3 regions of the Actinomadura verrucosospora genome follow, and region 3 is predicted to be linked to each of the others. Evidence: predicted binding sites of a transcription regulator. Region 3 holds the regulator's gene; each other region holds the start of a gene.

Region 1 (6,117 bases), on a different contig from region 3:
GCTCCCCGGACGGGACGAGCCCGCCGGTCGGCCGATCTCAGTGGCCGTGACCGTGGCCGTGGCCGTGGCCGCCGCCGGCGGCCTCGTCGGCCTCCTCCGGCTTGTCGACCACGAGCGCCTCGGTGGTGAGGAGCATGCCCGCGATGGAGGCGGCGTTGGTGACCGCCGAGCGGGTGACCTTCACCGGGTCGATGACGCCCTGGGCGATCAGGTCGCCGTACTCGCCGGTGGCGGCGTTGTAGCCGTGCCCGGCCTGCAGCGCCTCCACCTTGGAGACGACGACGTAGCCCTCCTGGCCGGCGTTCTCGGAGATCCAGCGCAGCGGCTCGGGCAGCGCGCGGCGGACCGCCTCGGCGCCGGTCGCCTCGTCGCCGGACAGGCCGAGGGCGCCGAAGCCCTCCTTGGCGACGTGCACCAGGGCGCTGCCGCCGCCGGAGACGATGCCCTCCTCGATCGCCGCGCGGGTCGCCGAGATGGCGTCCTCCAGGCGGTGCTTCTTCTCCTTCAGCTCCACCTCGGTGGCGGCGCCGACGCGCAGCACGCAGACGCCGCCGGCCAGCTTGGCCAGGCGCTCCTGCAGCTTCTCGCGGTCCCAGTCGGAGTCGCTGTTCTCGATCTCCACCTTGATCTGGTTGATCCGGGCGGTGACCTCGTCCGCCGAGCCCTCGCCGTCGACGATGGTGGTGGCGTCCTTGGTGACGGTGATCCGGCGGGCGCGGCCGAGGTCCTCCAGCCCGATCGAGTCGAGCTTGAGGCCGATCGCCTCGCTGACGACCTGGCCGCCGGTCAGGGTGGCCATGTCGCCGAGCATCGCCTTGCGGCGGTCGCCGAAGCCGGGCGCCTTGACCGCGACGGACAGGAAGGTGCCGCGGATCTTGTTGGCGACGAGCAGCGCCAGCGCCTCGCCCTCGACGTCCTCGGCCACCACGAGCAGCGGCTTCTTGGTCTGGGCGACCTTCTCGGCCAGCGGCAGGAACTCCTGCACGTTGGAGATCTTGCCGTCCACGATCAGCACGTAGGCGTCCTCCAGGACGGCCTCCATGCGCTCGTGGTCGGTGACCATGTGCGGCGACAGGTAGCCCTTGTCGAACTGGAGGCCCTCGGTGAACTCCAGTTCGAGGCCCATCGTGTGGGCCTCCTCGACGGTGATGACGCCGTCCTTGCCGACCTTCTCGAACGCCTCGGCGATCAGCTCGCCGATCTGCGGGTCCTGCGCGGAGATGGTCGCGACGTGCGCGATCTCGCCCTTCTCCTCGACCTCGCGGGCCGACTTCAGCAGCTGGTCGGAGACGTACTGGGCGGCCGCGTCGATGCCCCGCTTGAGGGCGAGCGGCGAGGCGCCGGCCGCCACGTTGCGGGTCCCCTCGCGGACCAGCGCCTGCGCGAGGACGGTCGCCGTGGTGGTGCCGTCGCCCGCGATGTCGTTGGTCTTGGTCGCCACTTCCTTGGCGAGCTGGGCCCCGAGGTTCTCGTAGGGGTCCTCCAGCTCCACCTCGCGGGCGATGGTGACGCCGTCGTTGGTGATCGTCGGCGCGCCGAACTTCTTGTCGATGACGACGTTGCGGCCGCGCGGGCCGATCGTCACCTTGACGGCGTCCGCGAGAGCGTTGACGCCGCGCTCAAGAGCCCGGCGAGCGTCCTCCTCGAACTCCAGGATCTTCGCCATGCGGATACTCCTCTTTCACGCGATCCGCCCCGGCGGGCCGCCCGAAGGCGGCGCCGACCGGGGCGGGTGCATCACGTCTCGGTGATTACTTCTCGATGACCGCGAGCACGTCGCGGGCCGAGAGGACGAGGTATTCCTCGCCGTTGTACTTGACCTCGGTGCCGCCGTACTTGCTGTAGAGCACGACCTCGCCGACCTTGACGTCGACGGGGACGCGCTCGCCCTTGTCGTCGACGCGACCCGGGCCAACGGCAAGGACGGTGCCCTCCTGGGGCTTCTCCTTGGCGGTGTCCGGAATCACCAGGCCCGACGCGGTGGTGGTCTCGGCCTCAAGCGGCTGGACGACGATGCGGTCCTCAAGCGGCTTGAGAACAACCTTGGTGGCGGTCGTCACGATCTGACCTCCCCTTCGATTGGTCCTCGGCCGGCCACGGATGACCGACCAGCACATGTGACAGAAGAGGCGACCCTGGACCGGCCTGCCGTCGCGGGTGCCAGACCGACCTTCGTCGCTGTATTTGGCACTCTACCCTTGAGAGTGCCAGTCGTGAGACTATTCCGTGCCCGGTACCCCGTCAACACGGACACGGGCCCGCCCGGCGACCGTCTCCAGAGGTTCACCCGCGGCCGCCGTCCGGTCTCCGCCGTCCGGCTCGGCCGCTAACTTCCACCCTATGGACATCGCGTCGTTCCGGGCCCTGAGCACCCCCTCCGGCCAGGCGCTCCTGAGGGAGACGGCCGAGGCGGACGTGAGCGAGGACGGACTGCTCGCCACGGCGTCCCGCCTGCGGGAGCGGCACGATCCCGCGCTCGTGGCCGCCGCGCTGACGCAGGTCCGGTTGCGCAAAAGGGCACGGGCCAAGTTCGGGGCGGACGCCGACCGCATGTACTTCACGCAGGCGGGGCTTGAGCAGTCGACGCGCGCGAGCGTGGCGGCCTACCGTGCCGGAAGGTTCGCGGACCGGCCGCCCGGCGCGCGCGTGCTGGAGCTCGGATGCGGGATAGGCGCCGACCTCATCGCCCGAGCGCGCGCGGGCCTGGCCGGGGACGGCGTGGAACTGGACCCGCTGACCGCCGAGGTGGCCCGTGCCAACCTGGCCGTCTTCGGGCTGGACGGTCTCGCCTCCGTCCGCGTCGGGGACGCCACCGAGGAGGACCCGTCCGGGTTCGACGCGGTCTTCGCCGATCCTGGGCGGCGCACGGCGCGGGGCCGTGTCTTCGATCCCCGTTCGTATGAGCCGCCGCTCGACGTCGTCCTGGCCATGGCCGGCCAGGTGCCCGCGGCCTGCGTGAAGGTCGCGCCCGGCATCCCGCATGAGGCCGTACCGGACGACGCGGAGGCCGAGTGGATCTCGGTAGGGGGCGAGGTCAAGGAAGCAGCCCTCTGGCTGGGCGGGCTGGCCGGGCCGGTGGGTCGGCGGGCCACTCTCCTCGCGTCCGACACCCATCTCTCGGGAACAGAGCCCCAGGTGTGGACCATGACCCCCCAAGGTCTGGACGACCCGGACGTACGCGCGTGGGGCCGTTACCTGTACGAGCCTGATGGCGCCGTGATCCGGGCCCACTTGGTCGGCGAAGTCGCGGAACTGGTCGGGGGCGGCTTGGCGGACCCGCACATCGCGTACGTCACCTCCGACGAGCTGCGCCCGACGCCCTTCGCCTCCGCCTACGAGGTGGAGGACGTGATGGCGTTCTCCGTGAAGCGGCTGCGCGCCGAGCTGCGCCGCCGCGAGATCGGCGTGCTGACCGTCAAGAAGCGCGGTTCCGCCGTCGACGTCGACCGGCTCCGCCGCGACCTCGGCTTCGGCGGGCGCCGCGCGGGCCGCGGCGCCAAGGAGCTGACCGTCGTGGTGACGCGCGTGGGGCGCGATCCCGTCGCCCTGCTGACGCACCCCGTCGCGGGGCCTGACCAGCCGGTCGCCGGGGCCTGACCCGCCCGGGGCGGGCTCCGCCCGGCAACCCTGCCCAAAGATCTCCCACTGGGCGGCGCAGCACCAAGGGGGACCAGGCGACGCGCCATGGCGGTGCAAATCATCGATGCTTTCCGGCATTGCGCGCACCAGGGATTGCGGCCACCTGGCAAGGGCACGACGCGGCGCGGGAATCGGCGCGCCGAGATCAACCGGCGCGAAAAACACCAAGGCAGGTTCACCGGCCGGGACGCCCGTCCCCCTAAAGCCCTCCCGAAAAGGCCCGGAACCCGCCCCTCGGCATCACTCCCGACGCCTGCGCGTCGGGCGGGTGTGGCCGTCCCCGGGGTTCGGGAACTGCCGATGTTGGACGAGATGTACGGACAGAACGGCACCCGGAACGCCGGACCCGTCCCGCGCCGCCCGCCACCGCCCACCCCACCTATCCCCCCAACACGGGCAATATGCCTGAAGCGGGAAAGGTGCCATGCATTCGGCGATATCTCGCTATCCCGTCTAGTCGGATAACAGGCGCATTCCGCAGAACTCGCAATCTTCTCTGCTACCCGTTTTGGCCGCGCTCTACACGCACTACAGTGGCCACTCCAGAGATTCATTTGCCGTGCGTCATTTCGTCGCGCCGGCACACGAAGGAGCATCGGGTGGAAACGAATCACAACTTCCTGCAGACGGGGGGTCAACCGGTCTCGGATCGGATGCGGGAGTTGCTCGCCCGTGCGGCGCAGGACCACGTCTACGAACAGCGTTCACAGGGTCAGGTCCTCGACGAGATCCGCCAGCGCCTGGAAGGCATGGAGTGGCTTCTCCGCGAGGTCCGGGAGCGCGAGCTCAGCGGGCTGACCGGACAGATCGAGAGCGTCCGCGGGCAGGTCGACGACCTGTCCGGCAAGCCCCCTGAATGGGCCGAGGGCCTGGCCGAGCACATCGAGGCGTTCGGCGAGCGGGTCAAGCCCGTCGCCGAGCTGCCCGCGCTGTGGGCCGACGTCGGCGTGGTGGCCGAGAACGTCGACGAGGGCCTGACCCGCATCCAGGCCGTCCTCGACTCCGCGCAGCAGATCACCGACGCCACGCAGCAGGCGTCGCAGCGCATGGACGAGATGACCAAGCGGCTGGACAAGCTCCAGGGCAGCATGGAGGCCGCGTCCGTCCGCTTCAACCGGCTCGACAAGTCGCTCGCGGAGCTCGGCCACCGGTCCGAGCGGCTCGAACACTCCGTCAACGGGGTCACCTCACGGGTCGACCAGGCGCTCGGCGAGATGGCCGAGCGCATGGAGCAGGGTCTTGAGGCGGTCAACGGCCGGGTCGAGGGCGTCGGCGGCCGCCTCGACGGGCTCGACGGGCGGCTGGACGGCGTCGACGGGCGCCTCGAAGGGGTCTCGGGCAAGCTGGGCGGGCTGGACGGCCGGTTCGAGAGCGTCGACGGGCGGCTCGACGGGCTCGGCGAGCGGATCAACCGGCTGCCCGCCACGCTGGAGATCGCCGAGGTGCACCGGCTGCTGGCCGAGATCGCGCGGCGCCCGGCGGCCGAGTACGGCGACCGGTTCGACGCGCTGGAGAAGCACCTCGCCGAGGCCGTCGACCCGCTGATCGAGGAGCTGCGCGCCCGGCCCGACCGCGACGAGGTCAAGGCCACCATGTCGCAGATCGCCGAGACCGCCTACAGCGACGTCGCCAAGCGCATGGACGAGTTCTCCCGCAGGTTCGAGGACGTGCACGACGACGTCCGCAAGCGCATCGAGAACATCCACGAGGAGGTCGCCAAGCGGGTCGACAGCGCGCTGGAGGAGTTCACCACCCAGGTCGACATCGTCTCCCGCCGCGTCGAGTCCGTGCACGCCGACGTCGCCAAGCAGGTCGGGACCATGCAGGAGGACGTCGCGCGGCAGGTCAGCGGCGTCCACCACGACTTCGGCAAGCGGATCGGCGACATCCACCAGGACGTTACGCGCCAGGTCGGCAGCATCCACGACGACGTCGCCAAGCAGGTCGGCGGCGTCCAGGCCGAATTCGCGAGGCGGGTGGAGAGCATGCAGGACGAGGCCGCGCGGCGCGCCGACGCGGCGCAGGCGGATTTCGCCAAGCGCTTCTCCCATGTCGAGGACGAGGTCGGCCGGAAGGTGGACGGCGTCCACGACGATGTGTCCAAGCAGGTCAACGCGGTGCACGAGGACGTGCTGAAGCGGCTGTCCACCCTGGAGGAGACCATGCTCGCGCTCGCCGAGGCGCTGCTGCGTCCCCGCCGCGAGACCAAGGACTGACGAGCGTCCGGGTGGGGCCGGCGCGGGCCCCACCCGGCATCCTGATACCTCCCGGTATTCGCGGCATTCGTCCCGCGAACCGCCGGGACGACCGAAGATGCTTCGTTCATGTCACCCCGATGACGTGCGTTTTGTTACTTTCCGTCTTCGCAAAATCACTCCCAATACCCTTCGGAATCCGTTTTCATGGATCAGGTGACCCACCTACCGGCTCCCTGCCTGCCGACCGGCGTCCCGCCCGGGCACACCACCCTGCGATGGG
Region 2 (6,117 bases), on a different contig from region 3:
ACCATCCCCGAAAGCGAGATGGCACGGGGCGACCCGGCAAAATAAAGACCGGGCCGATAAAGGCACTGGCTTTTAACACGCTGTTGAGTTCTCAAGAAACGGACACCCACCGTACCGGATCCGCTTTCGCGTTTCCCGCCCCGGGGCGACTTGTTCTTACTTTATCAGATCCGCTCGGACTGTCAATTCCGGGCTTTTCCGATACGCCATTCCGAATCCGCTTGCGCGGTCCCTTCCCGGCGGTGTTGCTATTTCATCAGATCCGGCCCGATTGTCAAATCGATCCTTTTCCGACCCATCCCGACGATGCGGGCGCGACGAAGTCGCGTCAGCTGATCGAGGATGGTTCCCCCGGGCCGGCCGCCGTCAGGCGTCCCGCACTCCCGTGGGGCGAAGTGAACAGTATGCCCAAGCGGAGGGGACGTCAAACCAGCTCGCACGCCCCAATGGCGCGGACTCGCCCGCGCGGCGCGCTCTGAGCCGCTCCAGCACGCGACCTACCTCGGGTTTCGTCCGGATCCACCCTGTTTGAACCGCTCGAACATCCCATTCACGCGGGCGAGGTTTCATTTCGGCAACGCCGACCGTTCGGCGCGCCTCAGGGCTTGGCCAGGTATCCGCCGACGAACAGCACACCTTCGGCGATCACCCAGGCGAAGGCCGTGACGGTGAGGGTCACGTCCAGCCGCCAGGGCCTGCGCCGGACGGCCGGCATCGACCACGCCGTGACGGCGACGGCCGCGGCGGCGACCGCCACGGGCGCCGAGATCCGCACGGCGCCCTCGAATCCGGCCGCGCATTCCAGGTCTCGGCCCTCGTCCTCACCGCAGAAGGCGGCGTCGCCCCAGCCGCCGAGGGCCGAGAAGAGCCAGAGGACGGCCAGCGCGCAGTTCGCGATCGTCGGAATCGCCGGCGAGATCCGCCAGCCGTTCGGGCGCCCGGACATGGCCTGCACGACCGGAACGTACCTCGCCTGGCGGGAGCCGGGAACCCCTCCGTGGGGCGGCCTCCGGTCTGTCAGGTGATCTCTTTGGCCTCGTGCAGGTTCATGTCCATGACGATGGCCGTCATGACCGCCATCGTCCGCAGCGGTTCCCGGACGGGGTCGGCGATCTCCACCGCGTACTTGTCGGCGGTCGTGAGCAGGTGGGTGGCGAGGCCCGCCCACTTCTTGCGGACGTGCGCCACCTTGCCGCCGTCGGCGTCCTTCACCTCGAAGTTGTTGCGCGGCACGTCGACCTCGACCGTGCCGATGAGCGTCCCGTCGTCGTCGTAGACGACGTAGCGGCGGCCGACCCTCTCGGTGACGAAGGAGCCGACGCGCTCTCCGTCCGGCCGGAGGATCTCGGTGTACTCCCGGCCGCTCTGCTTGTCCACGACGTACAGGGGGTCGCCGTCGGGCGTCGTCAGCAGGACGGCTCGGGCGTCGAGGTTCGACTTGCCGGGGAACAGTCCGCGCATGACCGCGGCGTTGCCCTTGTCGTCGGTCGGCGCCGCGATGGCGAGGACGGTCCCGCCTTCGTCCAGCACCTTGTACCGCGACTTGGCCAACGGTCCCCTGCGAGGCTGTTCGACCCTGAGCACCGGGGAGCTGAACACTTCGCTCACGTGTTCTCCTGCCTCGTCGGCCGCATCGGCGACCGCCTCACTGTTCACTTCGCCTGCGCCCGCGTCCTCGGCGGCACGCCCTCCAACCGGCGATCCTGCCAAGCGCCGGGCCCGCAGGGGAAGCACTTTGCGCGCCCGTCTCCGCCCGGCGGAATCGCCGCGCCCGCGCCCGGCTCACTGACCTGCACCGCCGTGGCCCGGGGTGCCCGTCCGAGAAACATTCTTCTTTCGGCCCGGCGTCCCCTGAGCATCCCCACGGACATCTCCGCGCCCCTACGGGCTTCCACAGAGCGTCGTCCTGCCCGAACCAGGGCTTCGACCCGCACCGGCCCTCGCGGACGCGGAAAGGGGCGGTTCCCGAAGGAACCGCCCCTTTCACATGCACTCGGAAGTGCGAACCGCGGACTCGCTCAGAAGTCCATGCCGCCGGCGTCGGGCATGCCGCCCGCCGGGGCCGGGTTCTTCTCGGGCTTCTCGGCGATGACGGCCTCGGTGGTGAGGAACAGCGCGGCGATCGACGAGGCGTTCTGCAGCGCGGACCGGGTCACCTTGGCCGGGTCGAGGATCCCCGACTCGAACATGTTGACGTACTCGCCGGTGGCGGCGTTCAGGCCCTCGCCCGGGGTCAGGTTGCGGACCCGCTCCACCACGACGCCGCCCTCGAGGCCGGCGTTGACGGCGATCTGCTTCAGCGGCTCCTCGAGAGCGCGCTTGACGATGTTCGCACCGGTGGCCTCGTCGCCCGCCAGCTCCAGCTTGTCGAACGCCTTGGTGCCGGCCTGCAGCAGCGCCACGCCGCCGCCGGGGACGATGCCCTCCTCGACCGCGGCCTTCGCGTTGCGGACGGCGTCCTCGATGCGGTGCTTGCGCTCCTTGAGCTCGACCTCCGTCGCGGCGCCGGCCTTGATGACCGCGACACCGCCCGCGAGCTTGGCCAGGCGCTCCTGGAGCTTCTCGCGGTCGTAGTCGGAGTCGGTGTTGTCGATCTCGGTGCGGATCTGGTTGACCCGGCCCGCGATCTCGTTGGCGTCACCGGCGCCGTCCACGATGGTGGTCTCGTCCTTGGTGATGACGACCTTGCGGGCGCGGCCCAGCATCTCGGTCGTGGTGTTCTCCAGCTTGAGACCCACGTCCTCGCTGATGACCTGGCCGCCGGTCAGCGTGGCGATGTCGCCCAGCATGGCCTTGCGGCGGTCGCCGAAGCCCGGCGCCTTCACGGCCACGGACTTGAAGATGCCGCGGATCTTGTTGACGACCAGGGTGGCCAGGGCCTCGCCCTCGACGTCCTCCGCGATGATCAGCAGCGGCTTGCCGGACTGCATGACGCCCTCGAGGACGGGCAGCAGGTCCTTGTTGGCCGACGCCTTGCCCTGAACGATCAGGATGTACGGGTCCTCGAGGACCGCCTCCATCCGCTCGGGGTCGGTCACGAAGTAGTGCGAGATGTAGCCCTTGTCGAAGCGCATCCCCTCGGTCAGCTCGAGCTCCAGACCGAAGGTCTGGCTCTCCTCGACCGTGATGACGCCTTCCTTGCCGACCTTGTCCATCGCCTCGGCGATCATCTCGCCGATCTGCGGGTCGCCCGCGGAGATGGACGCCGTGGAGGCGATCTGCTCCTTGGTCTCCACGTCCTTGGCGAGCTTGGACAGCTCCTCGCTCACCCGCTCGACGGCGGCCTCGATGCCGCGCTTGAGCGACATCGGGTTCGCGCCGGCGGCCACGTTGCGCAGACCCTCGCGCACCAGCGCCTGGGCCAGCACGGTGGCGGTGGTGGTGCCGTCACCCGCGACGTCGTCGGTCTTCTTCGCTACTTCCTTGACGAGCTCCGCGCCGATCTTCTCCCACGGGTCCTCGAGCTCGATCTCCTTGGCGATCGACACACCGTCGTTGGTGATCGTGGGAGCGCCCCACTTCTTCTCCAGCACGACGTTGCGGCCCTTGGGACCAAGGGTCACCTTCACGGCGTCGGCGAGCTGGTTCATGCCGCGCTCGAGACCGCGGCGGGCCTCCTCGTCGAACGCGATCATCTTTGCAGCCATAGGCTCCAGTCCTCCCGGAACAAGGTGGCTTAGACGGATCGAGCCGACGCCCGCGACGGACGGCCCCGCCGACGACTTCCATTCCGCCGCCGGCCTGAGGCCTCATCGCCCCGACCCATGACTGTGTGAAGTTGTCACTCTCCACATCAGAGTGCCAATGCTTGTTTAGCACTCTACCCTGCCGAGTGCAAGCGCCACACATCACCGCCGCACGCGTCGCGCCGACCCGCTCGGAAGCGCTCTGACCTGCACCGGAGGGTCGCTTCAGCGCTGACGGCCACCAGGCGGCGTCCCTCCGAAGAGCAGCCGAACCATCGTCCCGCCATGAGCGACTCACTTCCCCGTAACGCTTTCGTTCTGCCTTGAGCAGGTGCCGTCCGAGCGCGGGGAGCGCCGGTCGTTCAGACGCCGGCCGTCCGGCTGCGCGCACGGGCGGGATCACCCTCGGTCGCGCCATCCGCCACTCCGACGGCGCCGCCGGCTTCGACGAGATCGAGTCCCCTACCGGGCTTCTCCGGGCTGACCCTGCGGCTGTTCGACCCGGCGACCGCGCACGCCGCGCGGACCGGCACCTCGCCTGAGAGGGGGTGCCGTAGCGGCCACCCGTTCCGCGTGCCATTGCACCGGCGGCGGCCCGCGCCGCTGTTTTGCCGCGGATTTTTTCGTCACGGACCATTGGTGCCGGTTCTGTCGGTGCGACGACGTTTGCGGCGGCCCGGTGCACCGGGAATCACCACGGCCCGTTAGGGCCGCTTTCATGGAGTATGGCGAATGGTGAGGATGTTCTTTCGGTCCCGGGCAAAGGGCCGCCGCAAACGGGTCCGGACATTGGGCGGCCGCTCCGGCGTCGATGCGTGACCGGGCCGGAGCGGCCGTGGTGCTTCGGTGTCCTGCTAGGAACCGCGGTTCACCGCTTGGTGGACTCCTGCTCGGGGCCCTCGACCGCGTTGATCACGGTGTTGTGCTTCCCGCCGTGGATGTGGCTGGTGATGGGCCCGGTCATCGTCGCGCTGTTGCCGGCGTAGACGTTCGAGCGGGGCGATCCGCTGAGGTTCGTGAAGATCGCGTCGCCCGAGCCGTTCTCGATGTTGGCGACGTCGCCGTTCTGGCCGACGATCGCCTTCTTGGCCGCATGGACGTGCACCGGCCCGGGGCGGTCCCCCGTGGTGGCCAGCCGCTGTCCGGCCTGCGGAGCGTTGGCGTCGGCCTGCTGCTCCGGCGCGGCCTGCTGGGCCTCCTGCTGCGGGGCGGCCTGCTCGGCACCCTGCTCCGGCGCGGCCTGCTGCGCGTCCTGCTGCGGAGCAGCCTGCTCCGCCTCCTGCTGCGGAGCCGCCTGCTGCTCGCCCTGCTGCTGAGCGGCCTGCTGCGCGTCCTGCTGCGGAGCGGCCTGCTCGGCGTTCTGCTGCGGGGCGGCCTGCTGCTCACCCTGCTGCGGAGCCGCCTGCTGCGCCTCCTGCTGCGGAGCAGCCTCCTGCTGCGGAGCGGCCTGCTCGGCGCCCTGCTCCGGCGCGGCCTGCAGCGACTCCTGCTGCGGAGCGGCCTGCTGAGGAGCCGCCTGCTGCTCGGCGGCCTGGTGCTCGGCCGCCTTGGCGAGCGCGACCTTGGTGGCCTCCTGCTCGGAGCCCTCGACGCCGGTGACGGCCGTGTTGTGCTTCCCGCCGTGGAGCTTCGTGGTGATGTCACCGGTCTTCACCGGCTTGTTCCCGATCACCGGCGCGGCCTTGGGCGACTTGGTGATGTCGGTGTAGATCAGGTCGCCCGGACCCTTCTCACTGATGTACGTGGGGCCGTTGTGCCCCACGTACGCCTTCTCCACCGCGTAGAAGTTGATGTCGGCCATGGCCGAGGGAGCCGCGAGGACGGCCGCTCCCATCGTTATGCCGGTCACGGCCATCGTGCGCAAAATGCGCTTCATGCCTTTCCTCACTCTCGTATGCCGTTCGGCGCCCCAGGGAGCGCCACTCCGGGTTCAATCTTCCAGGACGCGGCCAGCGAGAAACCCAAGTGACGGAGAGGCGGTGATCAAGATCAAAGCCGTGAAACTGGCGCTCGCTAAAACTTGTTCCATGCGCGTTTGGCCGGACGGGAGGAACAGTTGCCCAATCCAGCATCCACCGGGCAATCGCGTTCCGGAGAAGGGGGAATCGGCCAGATGTGAAAGGAAAAGCCCCGGCACGGTGGACGTGCCGGGGCCTCGCGGACGAGACGGACGTCAGCCGCCCGCCACCGCGGGGATGATGGAGATCTGGGCGCCCTCGGGCGTCGGGGTGTCGAGTCCCTCGGCGAAACGGACGTCCTCGTCCCCGACGTAGACGTTCACGAAACGGCGGATCTTGCCCGCGTCGTCCAGGATGCGGGCGGAGATGCCGGAGTAGCTGGCCTCGAGGTCGGCGACGACCGCGCGCAGGGTCGCGCCCTCGGCCTTCACCTCGGACTCGCCACCGGTGTAGGTCCGCAGGATCGTCGGGAT
Region 3 (6,117 bases):
CGGCGACGTCCTCGGTGGACTCCAGCTCCGCCACCTCGGGCAGGCGGCCGCGCCGCGCCTGCTTGCCGGCCTCGCGGGCGGTCGCGCGCCAGCGTCCGAGGGCCTTGTCGCGCCGCTCCGGGCGCCAGCGGGTGACGCACCGGGACGCCGACCACGGGACGATCTCGTCGACGCCGACCTCGGTCATGGTCTCGACCGCGAGCTCGCCCCGGTCGCCCTTCGGGAGGGCCTGGACGACCACGAGGCGGGGCGCGGGCACGGGCTCCCGGTGCCGGGCCAGCACGTCCAGCGTGAGGGACGCCCGGTCGGCCGCGGTGACGACGCATTCGGCCAGCAGGCCCTCGCCGTCGGTCAGGTCGACCCGCTCCCCCGGCCGCAGCCGCCGCACGGCCGCCGCGTGCCGGCCCTCGGGCCCGTCGAGCAGGACGCGGTCGCGTTCCAGCTCGGCGGTTCCGGCGAGAAAGACCGGCGGGCTCATCCGGGCCGTCCGGGGGAACCGGGGCTCCGGCGGGCGTCGCTCATCGCTGCCACCCTGCTCCTCAATCGCCGCGGCGGCCTTCCTCGTAGGCCGCCGCCACCGCGCTTCAGTGCTGGTTGAAGACGTCCTTGAGACGGGAGAACACGCCGCGCTGCCCGGGGGCGAACCTGCCGGGCGGGCGCTCCTCGCCGCGCAGCACCGCGAGCCGCCGCAGCAGCTCCTCCTGCTCCTCGTCGAGCCTGTTCGGCGTCTCCACGTTGACGTGGATCATCAGATCGCCGCGGCCGCTCTCGTTGAGGTGCCGGACGCCCCGGTTGTAGAGCGTGATGACCTGCCCCGACTGCGTTCCGGGCTTGATGTCGACGCTCTCGGCGGCGTCCAGCGTCTCGATCGTGACGCTGGTCCCGAGCGCCGCCGCCGTCATCGGGATCTCGACCGTGCAGTGCAGGTCGTCGCCCTCCCGCTCGAAGATCGGGTGCGGCTTCTCCACGATCTCCAGGAACAGGTCGCCGGGCGGGCCGCCGCCCGGGCCGATCTCGCCCTCGCCGGCGAGCTGGATGTGGATGCCGTTCTCCACGCCGGCCGGGATCTTGACCTTGACGGTGCGCCGGGTGCGGACCCGGCCGTCGCCGGAGCACTCGGTGCACGGGTTGCGGATCACCGAGCCGAAGCCGCCGCACGCCGGGCACGGCCGGGCCGTCATGACCTGGCCGAGGAACGAGCGCTGGACCTGCTGCACCTCGCCGCGGCCGTGGCACGTCTCGCACGTCTCCGGGTGGGTGCCGGGCGCGCAGCCCGACCCCTCGCAGGTCGTGCAGGCGACCGCCGTGTCGATGGACAGCTCGCGGGTGGTGCCGAACGCGGTCTCGGCGAGGTCGAGCTCGACCCGCAGCGTCGCGTTGCGGCCGCGCCGCGCGCGCGACCGCGGGCCCCGCGAGGTCGCGGTGCCGAAGAAGGCGTCCATGATGTCGCTGAACGGGAACCCGGCGCCGCCGAACCCGCCGGCCCCGGCCCCGCCCGCGGACGCGAACGGGTCCGCGCCGAGGTCGTACATCTCGCGCTTCTTGGGGTCGGAGAGCACCTCGTAGGCCTGGGTGATCTCCTTGAACCGCTCCTGGGTCTCCGGATCCGGGTTGACGTCCGGGTGGAGTTCCCGCGCGAGCCGGCGGTAGGCCTTCTTGACCTCGTCGGCGCTGGCGTCCCGCCGGACGCCCAGGGTCGCGTAGTAGTCGTTCGCCACTTACGACCCCGCCAGGATCTGTCCCACGTAGCGTGCCACTGCCCGTACCGCTCCCATCGTGCTGGGGTAATCCATGCGTGTCGGCCCGAGCACTCCCAGCCGGGCCAGAGTGAGGTCGCCCACCCCGTAGTCGGCGGCGACGACCGAGGTCGACTTGAGCCCCAGGTCGGGGTTCTCGGTGCCGATCCGCACCGTAACTGTAGAGGAGTCGCCGGTCTCGCCGAGCAGCCGCATGAGGACCACCTGCTCCTCCAGCGCCACCAGCACCTCCCGCAGGCTCTGCGAGAAGTCCACGGCGGCGAGGTTGGCCGCCCCGGCGAAAACGATCTTCTCCTCGTGCTTCTCGACGAGCGTCTCCAGCAGGACCGACAGGACCGCCGCCGCCACCGGCCGCTCGTCCGGGCCCACCTTGTCGGGCAGGTCCGCCACGGCCGCCGGGACCTCGCCGAAGCCGAGCCCGTCCAGGCACGTGTTGAGCAACGCCCGCAGGTGGCCGATCGATTCCTCGGAGATCTGCCCGGTCTCGATGACCCGCTGCTCGACCCGGCCGGTGTTGGTGATCAGGACGAGCAGCAGCCGCCCCTCCGCCACCGGGACCAGCTCCACGTGCCGGACCGCCGAGCGGGTCAGCGACGGGTACTGCACCACCGCGACCTGCCGGGTCAGCTGCGCGAGCAGCCGCACCGTCCGGCCGACGACGTCGTCGAGGTCGTAGGCCCCCGACAGGAACGTCTCGATCGCGCGGCGCTCGGCGACCGACAGCGGCTTGATCGTGGACAGCCGGTCGACGAACAGCCGGTAGCCCTTGTCGGTGGGAACGCGCCCGGCGCTGGTGTGGGGCTGGGCGATGTAGCCCTGCTCCTCCAGCACCGCCATGTCGTTGCGGATGGTCGCGGGCGACACCCCGAGGTTGTGCCGGTCGGCCAGCGCCTTGGATCCCACCGGCTCGTTGGTGGAGACGTAGTCCTCGACGATGGCGCGCAGGACCGCTAGTTTCCGGTCGTCCAGCACGATGTCACCTCCTTCGTCCGGCCGGTCCGTGCCACTGGCACTCCTTGCTTTCGAGTGCCAAGTCTACGGCCCGGACGGCTCGACTGGAGCGCCCCCGCACTCTCCGCATGGCTGCGTGATCCTATCCGGCCGGGAAACCGCCGCCACGCCGAAGAACGCGGGGCGGCGCCGCACGGGCGTCCCGCCCGGTTAATGTGCGGATCTGTGCGGAGTAAGAACTACGGAAACGACGTGCTGGGCGGCGACTGGCGGCTGCCCCGCAAAGGCCAGATCCCGGAGGTTCCCGCCGAGCCCGGCCTGGTCGCCGAGGATCCCGACAGCGGATTCTGCGGCGCCGTGGTCGGCTGCGACAAGTTCGGCGTCACCCTGGAGGACCGGTTCGGCAAGCGCCGGGTCTTCCCGCTGACCAGGTCCGGGTTCCTCATCGATGGGAAACCGGTCACCCTCGTCCGGCCCTCCGCCGCGCCCGCGGGCCCGGCGCGGTCGGCCTCCGGGTCGATCGCCGTCCGGGGCCTGCGGGCGCAGGTCGCCAAGGAGAGCCGCATCTACGTGGAGGGCCTCCACGACGCCGAGCTGGTCGAGAAGATCTGGGGCCACGACCTGCGCGTCGAGGGCGTCGTCGTCGAGTACCTCGAAGGCGTGGACGACCTGCCCGCCATCGTCGAGGAGTTCGCCCCCGAGGAGGGACGGCGCCTCGGCGTCCTGGTCGACCACCTCGTGGACGGGTCCAAGGAGTCGCGGATCGCCGCCCGGGTCACCTCGCCGCACGTCCTCGTGACCGGCCACCCCTTCATCGACATCTGGGAGGCCGTCAAGCCCGCGGCCGTCGGCATCCGCGCCTGGCCCCGCATCCCCCGCGGCGTCCCCTGGAAGGAGGGCGTGATCGCCGAACTCGGCTGGGGCGACGACACGGGCGCCGCCTGGAAACGCATCCTCGGCTCCGTGAACGCCTACACCGACCTGGAGCCCGCCCTCCTCGGCCGCGTGGAGGAACTCATCGACTTCGTGACCGCCTAGCCCAGGGCCCCTGGGGGAGGTCAGGTGAGGGCTCGGACCACGGCGTCGGCCAGAAGGCGGCCCTTAAGGGTGAGGACGGCTCGGCCCTGCTCGTAGGGGGCGGGCTCGACCAGGCCGTCGGCTATCGCTCTGCGGGCGGCGCCGTCGTCCAGGAGGTGGGCGGGGCAGCCCTGGGCGAGGCGCAGTTCGAGCATGACGCGTTCGATGTGCCGGTCCTCGTCGGTGAGGATCTCCCTGGCGTGGGCGGGCGTGGTGCCCTCGGCGAGGCGGGCGGCGTAGGCGGCGGGGTGCTTGACGTTCCACCAGCGGGTGCCGCCGACGTGGCTGTGGGCGCCCGGGCCGACGCCCCACCAGTCGGCGCCCGTCCAGTAGAGCATGTTGTGCCGGCATGCGGCACGCGGGTCGGCGGCCCAGTTGGAGATCTCGTACCAGTGCAGGCCGTTGCCGCTGAGCAGCTCGTCGGCGATCAGGTAGCGGTCGGCCATGGCGTCGTCGTCGGGGGCGGTCAGTTCGCCACGCCGCACCTGCGCCGCCAGGCGGGTGCCCTCCTCGACGATGAGCGCGTAGGCGGACACGTGGTCGGGCTCCGCCGCCAGGGCCGCCTCCAGGGAGCCCCTCCAGTCGTCGTCGGTCTCCCCTGGCGTCCCGTAGATGAGGTCGAGGTTGATGTGCTCGAAACCCGCCTTGCGGGTCCACTCGACGACCTGCGGGACGCGTCCGGGCGTGTGCGCGCGTTCCAGGACGGCCAGGACGTGCTCGCGCGCGCTCTGCATGCCATAGGAGACGCGCGTGAAGCCGGCTTCGCGGAGTCCGGCGACGTACGCCTCGTCCACCGACTCCGGATTGGCCTCGGTGGTGACCTCCGCGCCCGGGGCGAGCCCGAACTCGGCGTCGATGACGGAAAGGACGCGGCCCAGGTCGTCCGGCGGGAGAAGGGTCGGCGTGCCGCCGCCCACGAAGACGGTCTCCACGGGAAGGTCCACGTCGCCGAGCACTCGCCGGGCCATGCGGACCTCGCGGATCGCGGTCTCGGCGTAGGAGTCGCGGCTCGCCCCTGGGCCGAGCTCCGTCGCCGTGTAGGTGTTGAAGTCGCAGTACCCGCACCGGGTCACGCAGAAGGGCACGTGCACGTAGAAGGCGAACGGGCGCTTTCCGAGGCCGTCCAGGGCAGCGCCGGGCAGCGCACCGTCGGCCGGCACAGGATCTCCGTCAGGGAGCGTCGAGGGCACCTGTCCAGTCTGCCCCGCTCCGCCGCCTGCTTCGACCGGGCGGTCAGGCGTCCCCGAGCTTGTCGCGGAGCCAGTCGGGGATGTGCTCGGCCGCGCGGGGGAAGCGGTCGAGGTCCTGGACGTACGCGGACGGGGCCAGCGGCGGGGTGAAGTCGGGCTCGCCGTCGTAGTCGAACTCGGCGCTGAAGTGGCCGGAGCGCTCGACCTGGAGGCGCGCGGTGAACCAGGCGCCCTTGTCGGCCCGGTACATGACGCGGCGCAGCTCGTCCATCTTCCCGACGGCCTGGCCCGGGGGCAGGGCCGTGCGGCGGCCGCCGCCCGGGCCCTCGACCTCGAAGGAGGCGCTGTCGATGCCGACCGTCGCGCGGAACTCGAAGTCGAGCCGCTGCCAGTCCGCGGGGGCGGCCGAACGCAGCGCGCGCACGGCGCCGTTCACCGTCTCCCGCTCCTTCTCGGAACGCAGAACCTGGTCGGGGTGGGTCACGCTGCCTCCGCGAGGTCGGCCGGGTTCGGTTGATCAAGGCGCCGTACCCGTCCGACCGTACCGCCATCGGCGCCCATGCCAAGCAGCCGCCGCCGTGTCGCGGCCGACCGGCGCGACTTGCGTCGCCGACCGCCTGAGGAGCCGCAACGAATACGGATAAGGTCGTCGGGATGCGAAATGAGGGTGCGACCGGCCGGGGACGCGTTCCCGCCCGGGTGCTGCTGCGCGGCGAGCCGGACGGCTGGCACTGGGTGCTGGTGGACGACGCGGGCGCCGAGCGGCGCTCGGACTTCGCCGGCGCGGGGACGCGCTGGTCCCCGCGCGGCCGCTCCGACCCGGAACCGGCGTGGTGGCGCCGCCGGCTCGCCGAGACGGCCGACGGCCTGCGGGAGGCGGTCGCCGAGCGGCTGACCGACGCGACGTTCCGCGAGTTCGGCGCCGAGGCCGCGGTGACCTGGTTCGCGGTGGCCGAGCCCGTCGAGTGGGAGGGCATCGTCACCCTCCGGGAGGCCGATCCGGCGCGGTTCCCCGGCCGCGTGCCGCCGTTCGTGGTCACGCTGGAGCCGGGGCGCGGGGCGCTGCTGCCGGACGCGAGCCTGCTGTTCTCCACCCGCGCCGCGGACGCCTGGACGACCCTCGCCGCGATCGCCGAGCGGTG

What was found. Region 3 encodes HrcA, which represses chaperone genes, less so after heat shock. Its sites were predicted from a motif close to TTGGCACTCTCNNNNNGAGAGTGCCAA; they were not measured.
Region 1: a site for HrcA is predicted at 2,185-2,211, ahead of groES (co-chaperone GroES). Genes of this name have one in related genera too.
Region 2: a site for HrcA is predicted at 3,779-3,805, ahead of groL (chaperonin GroEL). Genes of this name have one in related genera too.

What each region holds. Positions count from the first base shown of each region.
Region 1 is NZ_BAABEV010000011.1:52,485-58,601, reverse strand. It holds gene groL (chaperonin GroEL) at 38-1,666, opposite strand; gene groES (co-chaperone GroES) at 1,752-2,060, opposite strand; gene ABD944_RS14890 (THUMP-like domain-containing protein) at 2,341-3,597, shown strand; gene ABD944_RS14885 (hypothetical protein) at 4,239-5,855, shown strand; gene ABD944_RS14880 (phosphotransferase family protein) at 6,042-6,117, shown strand, end outside.
Region 2 is NZ_BAABEV010000003.1:344,857-350,973, reverse strand. It holds gene ABD944_RS05765 (hypothetical protein) at 599-955, opposite strand; gene ABD944_RS05760 (LURP-one-related family protein) at 1,018-1,608, opposite strand; gene groL (chaperonin GroEL) at 2,019-3,647, opposite strand; gene ABD944_RS05750 (hypothetical protein) at 4,555-5,562, opposite strand; gene ABD944_RS05745 (MoaD/ThiS family protein) at 5,860-6,117, opposite strand, start outside.
Region 3 is NZ_BAABEV010000006.1:115,276-121,392, reverse strand. It holds gene ABD944_RS09370 (16S rRNA (uracil(1498)-N(3))-methyltransferase) at 1-478, opposite strand, end outside; gene dnaJ (molecular chaperone DnaJ) at 585-1,718, opposite strand; gene hrcA (heat-inducible transcriptional repressor HrcA) at 1,719-2,729, opposite strand; gene ABD944_RS09355 (DUF3097 domain-containing protein) at 2,934-3,746, shown strand; gene hemW (radical SAM family heme chaperone HemW) at 3,767-4,975, opposite strand; gene ABD944_RS09345 (antitoxin YezG family protein) at 5,019-5,459, opposite strand; gene ABD944_RS09340 (hypothetical protein) at 5,630-6,117, shown strand, end outside.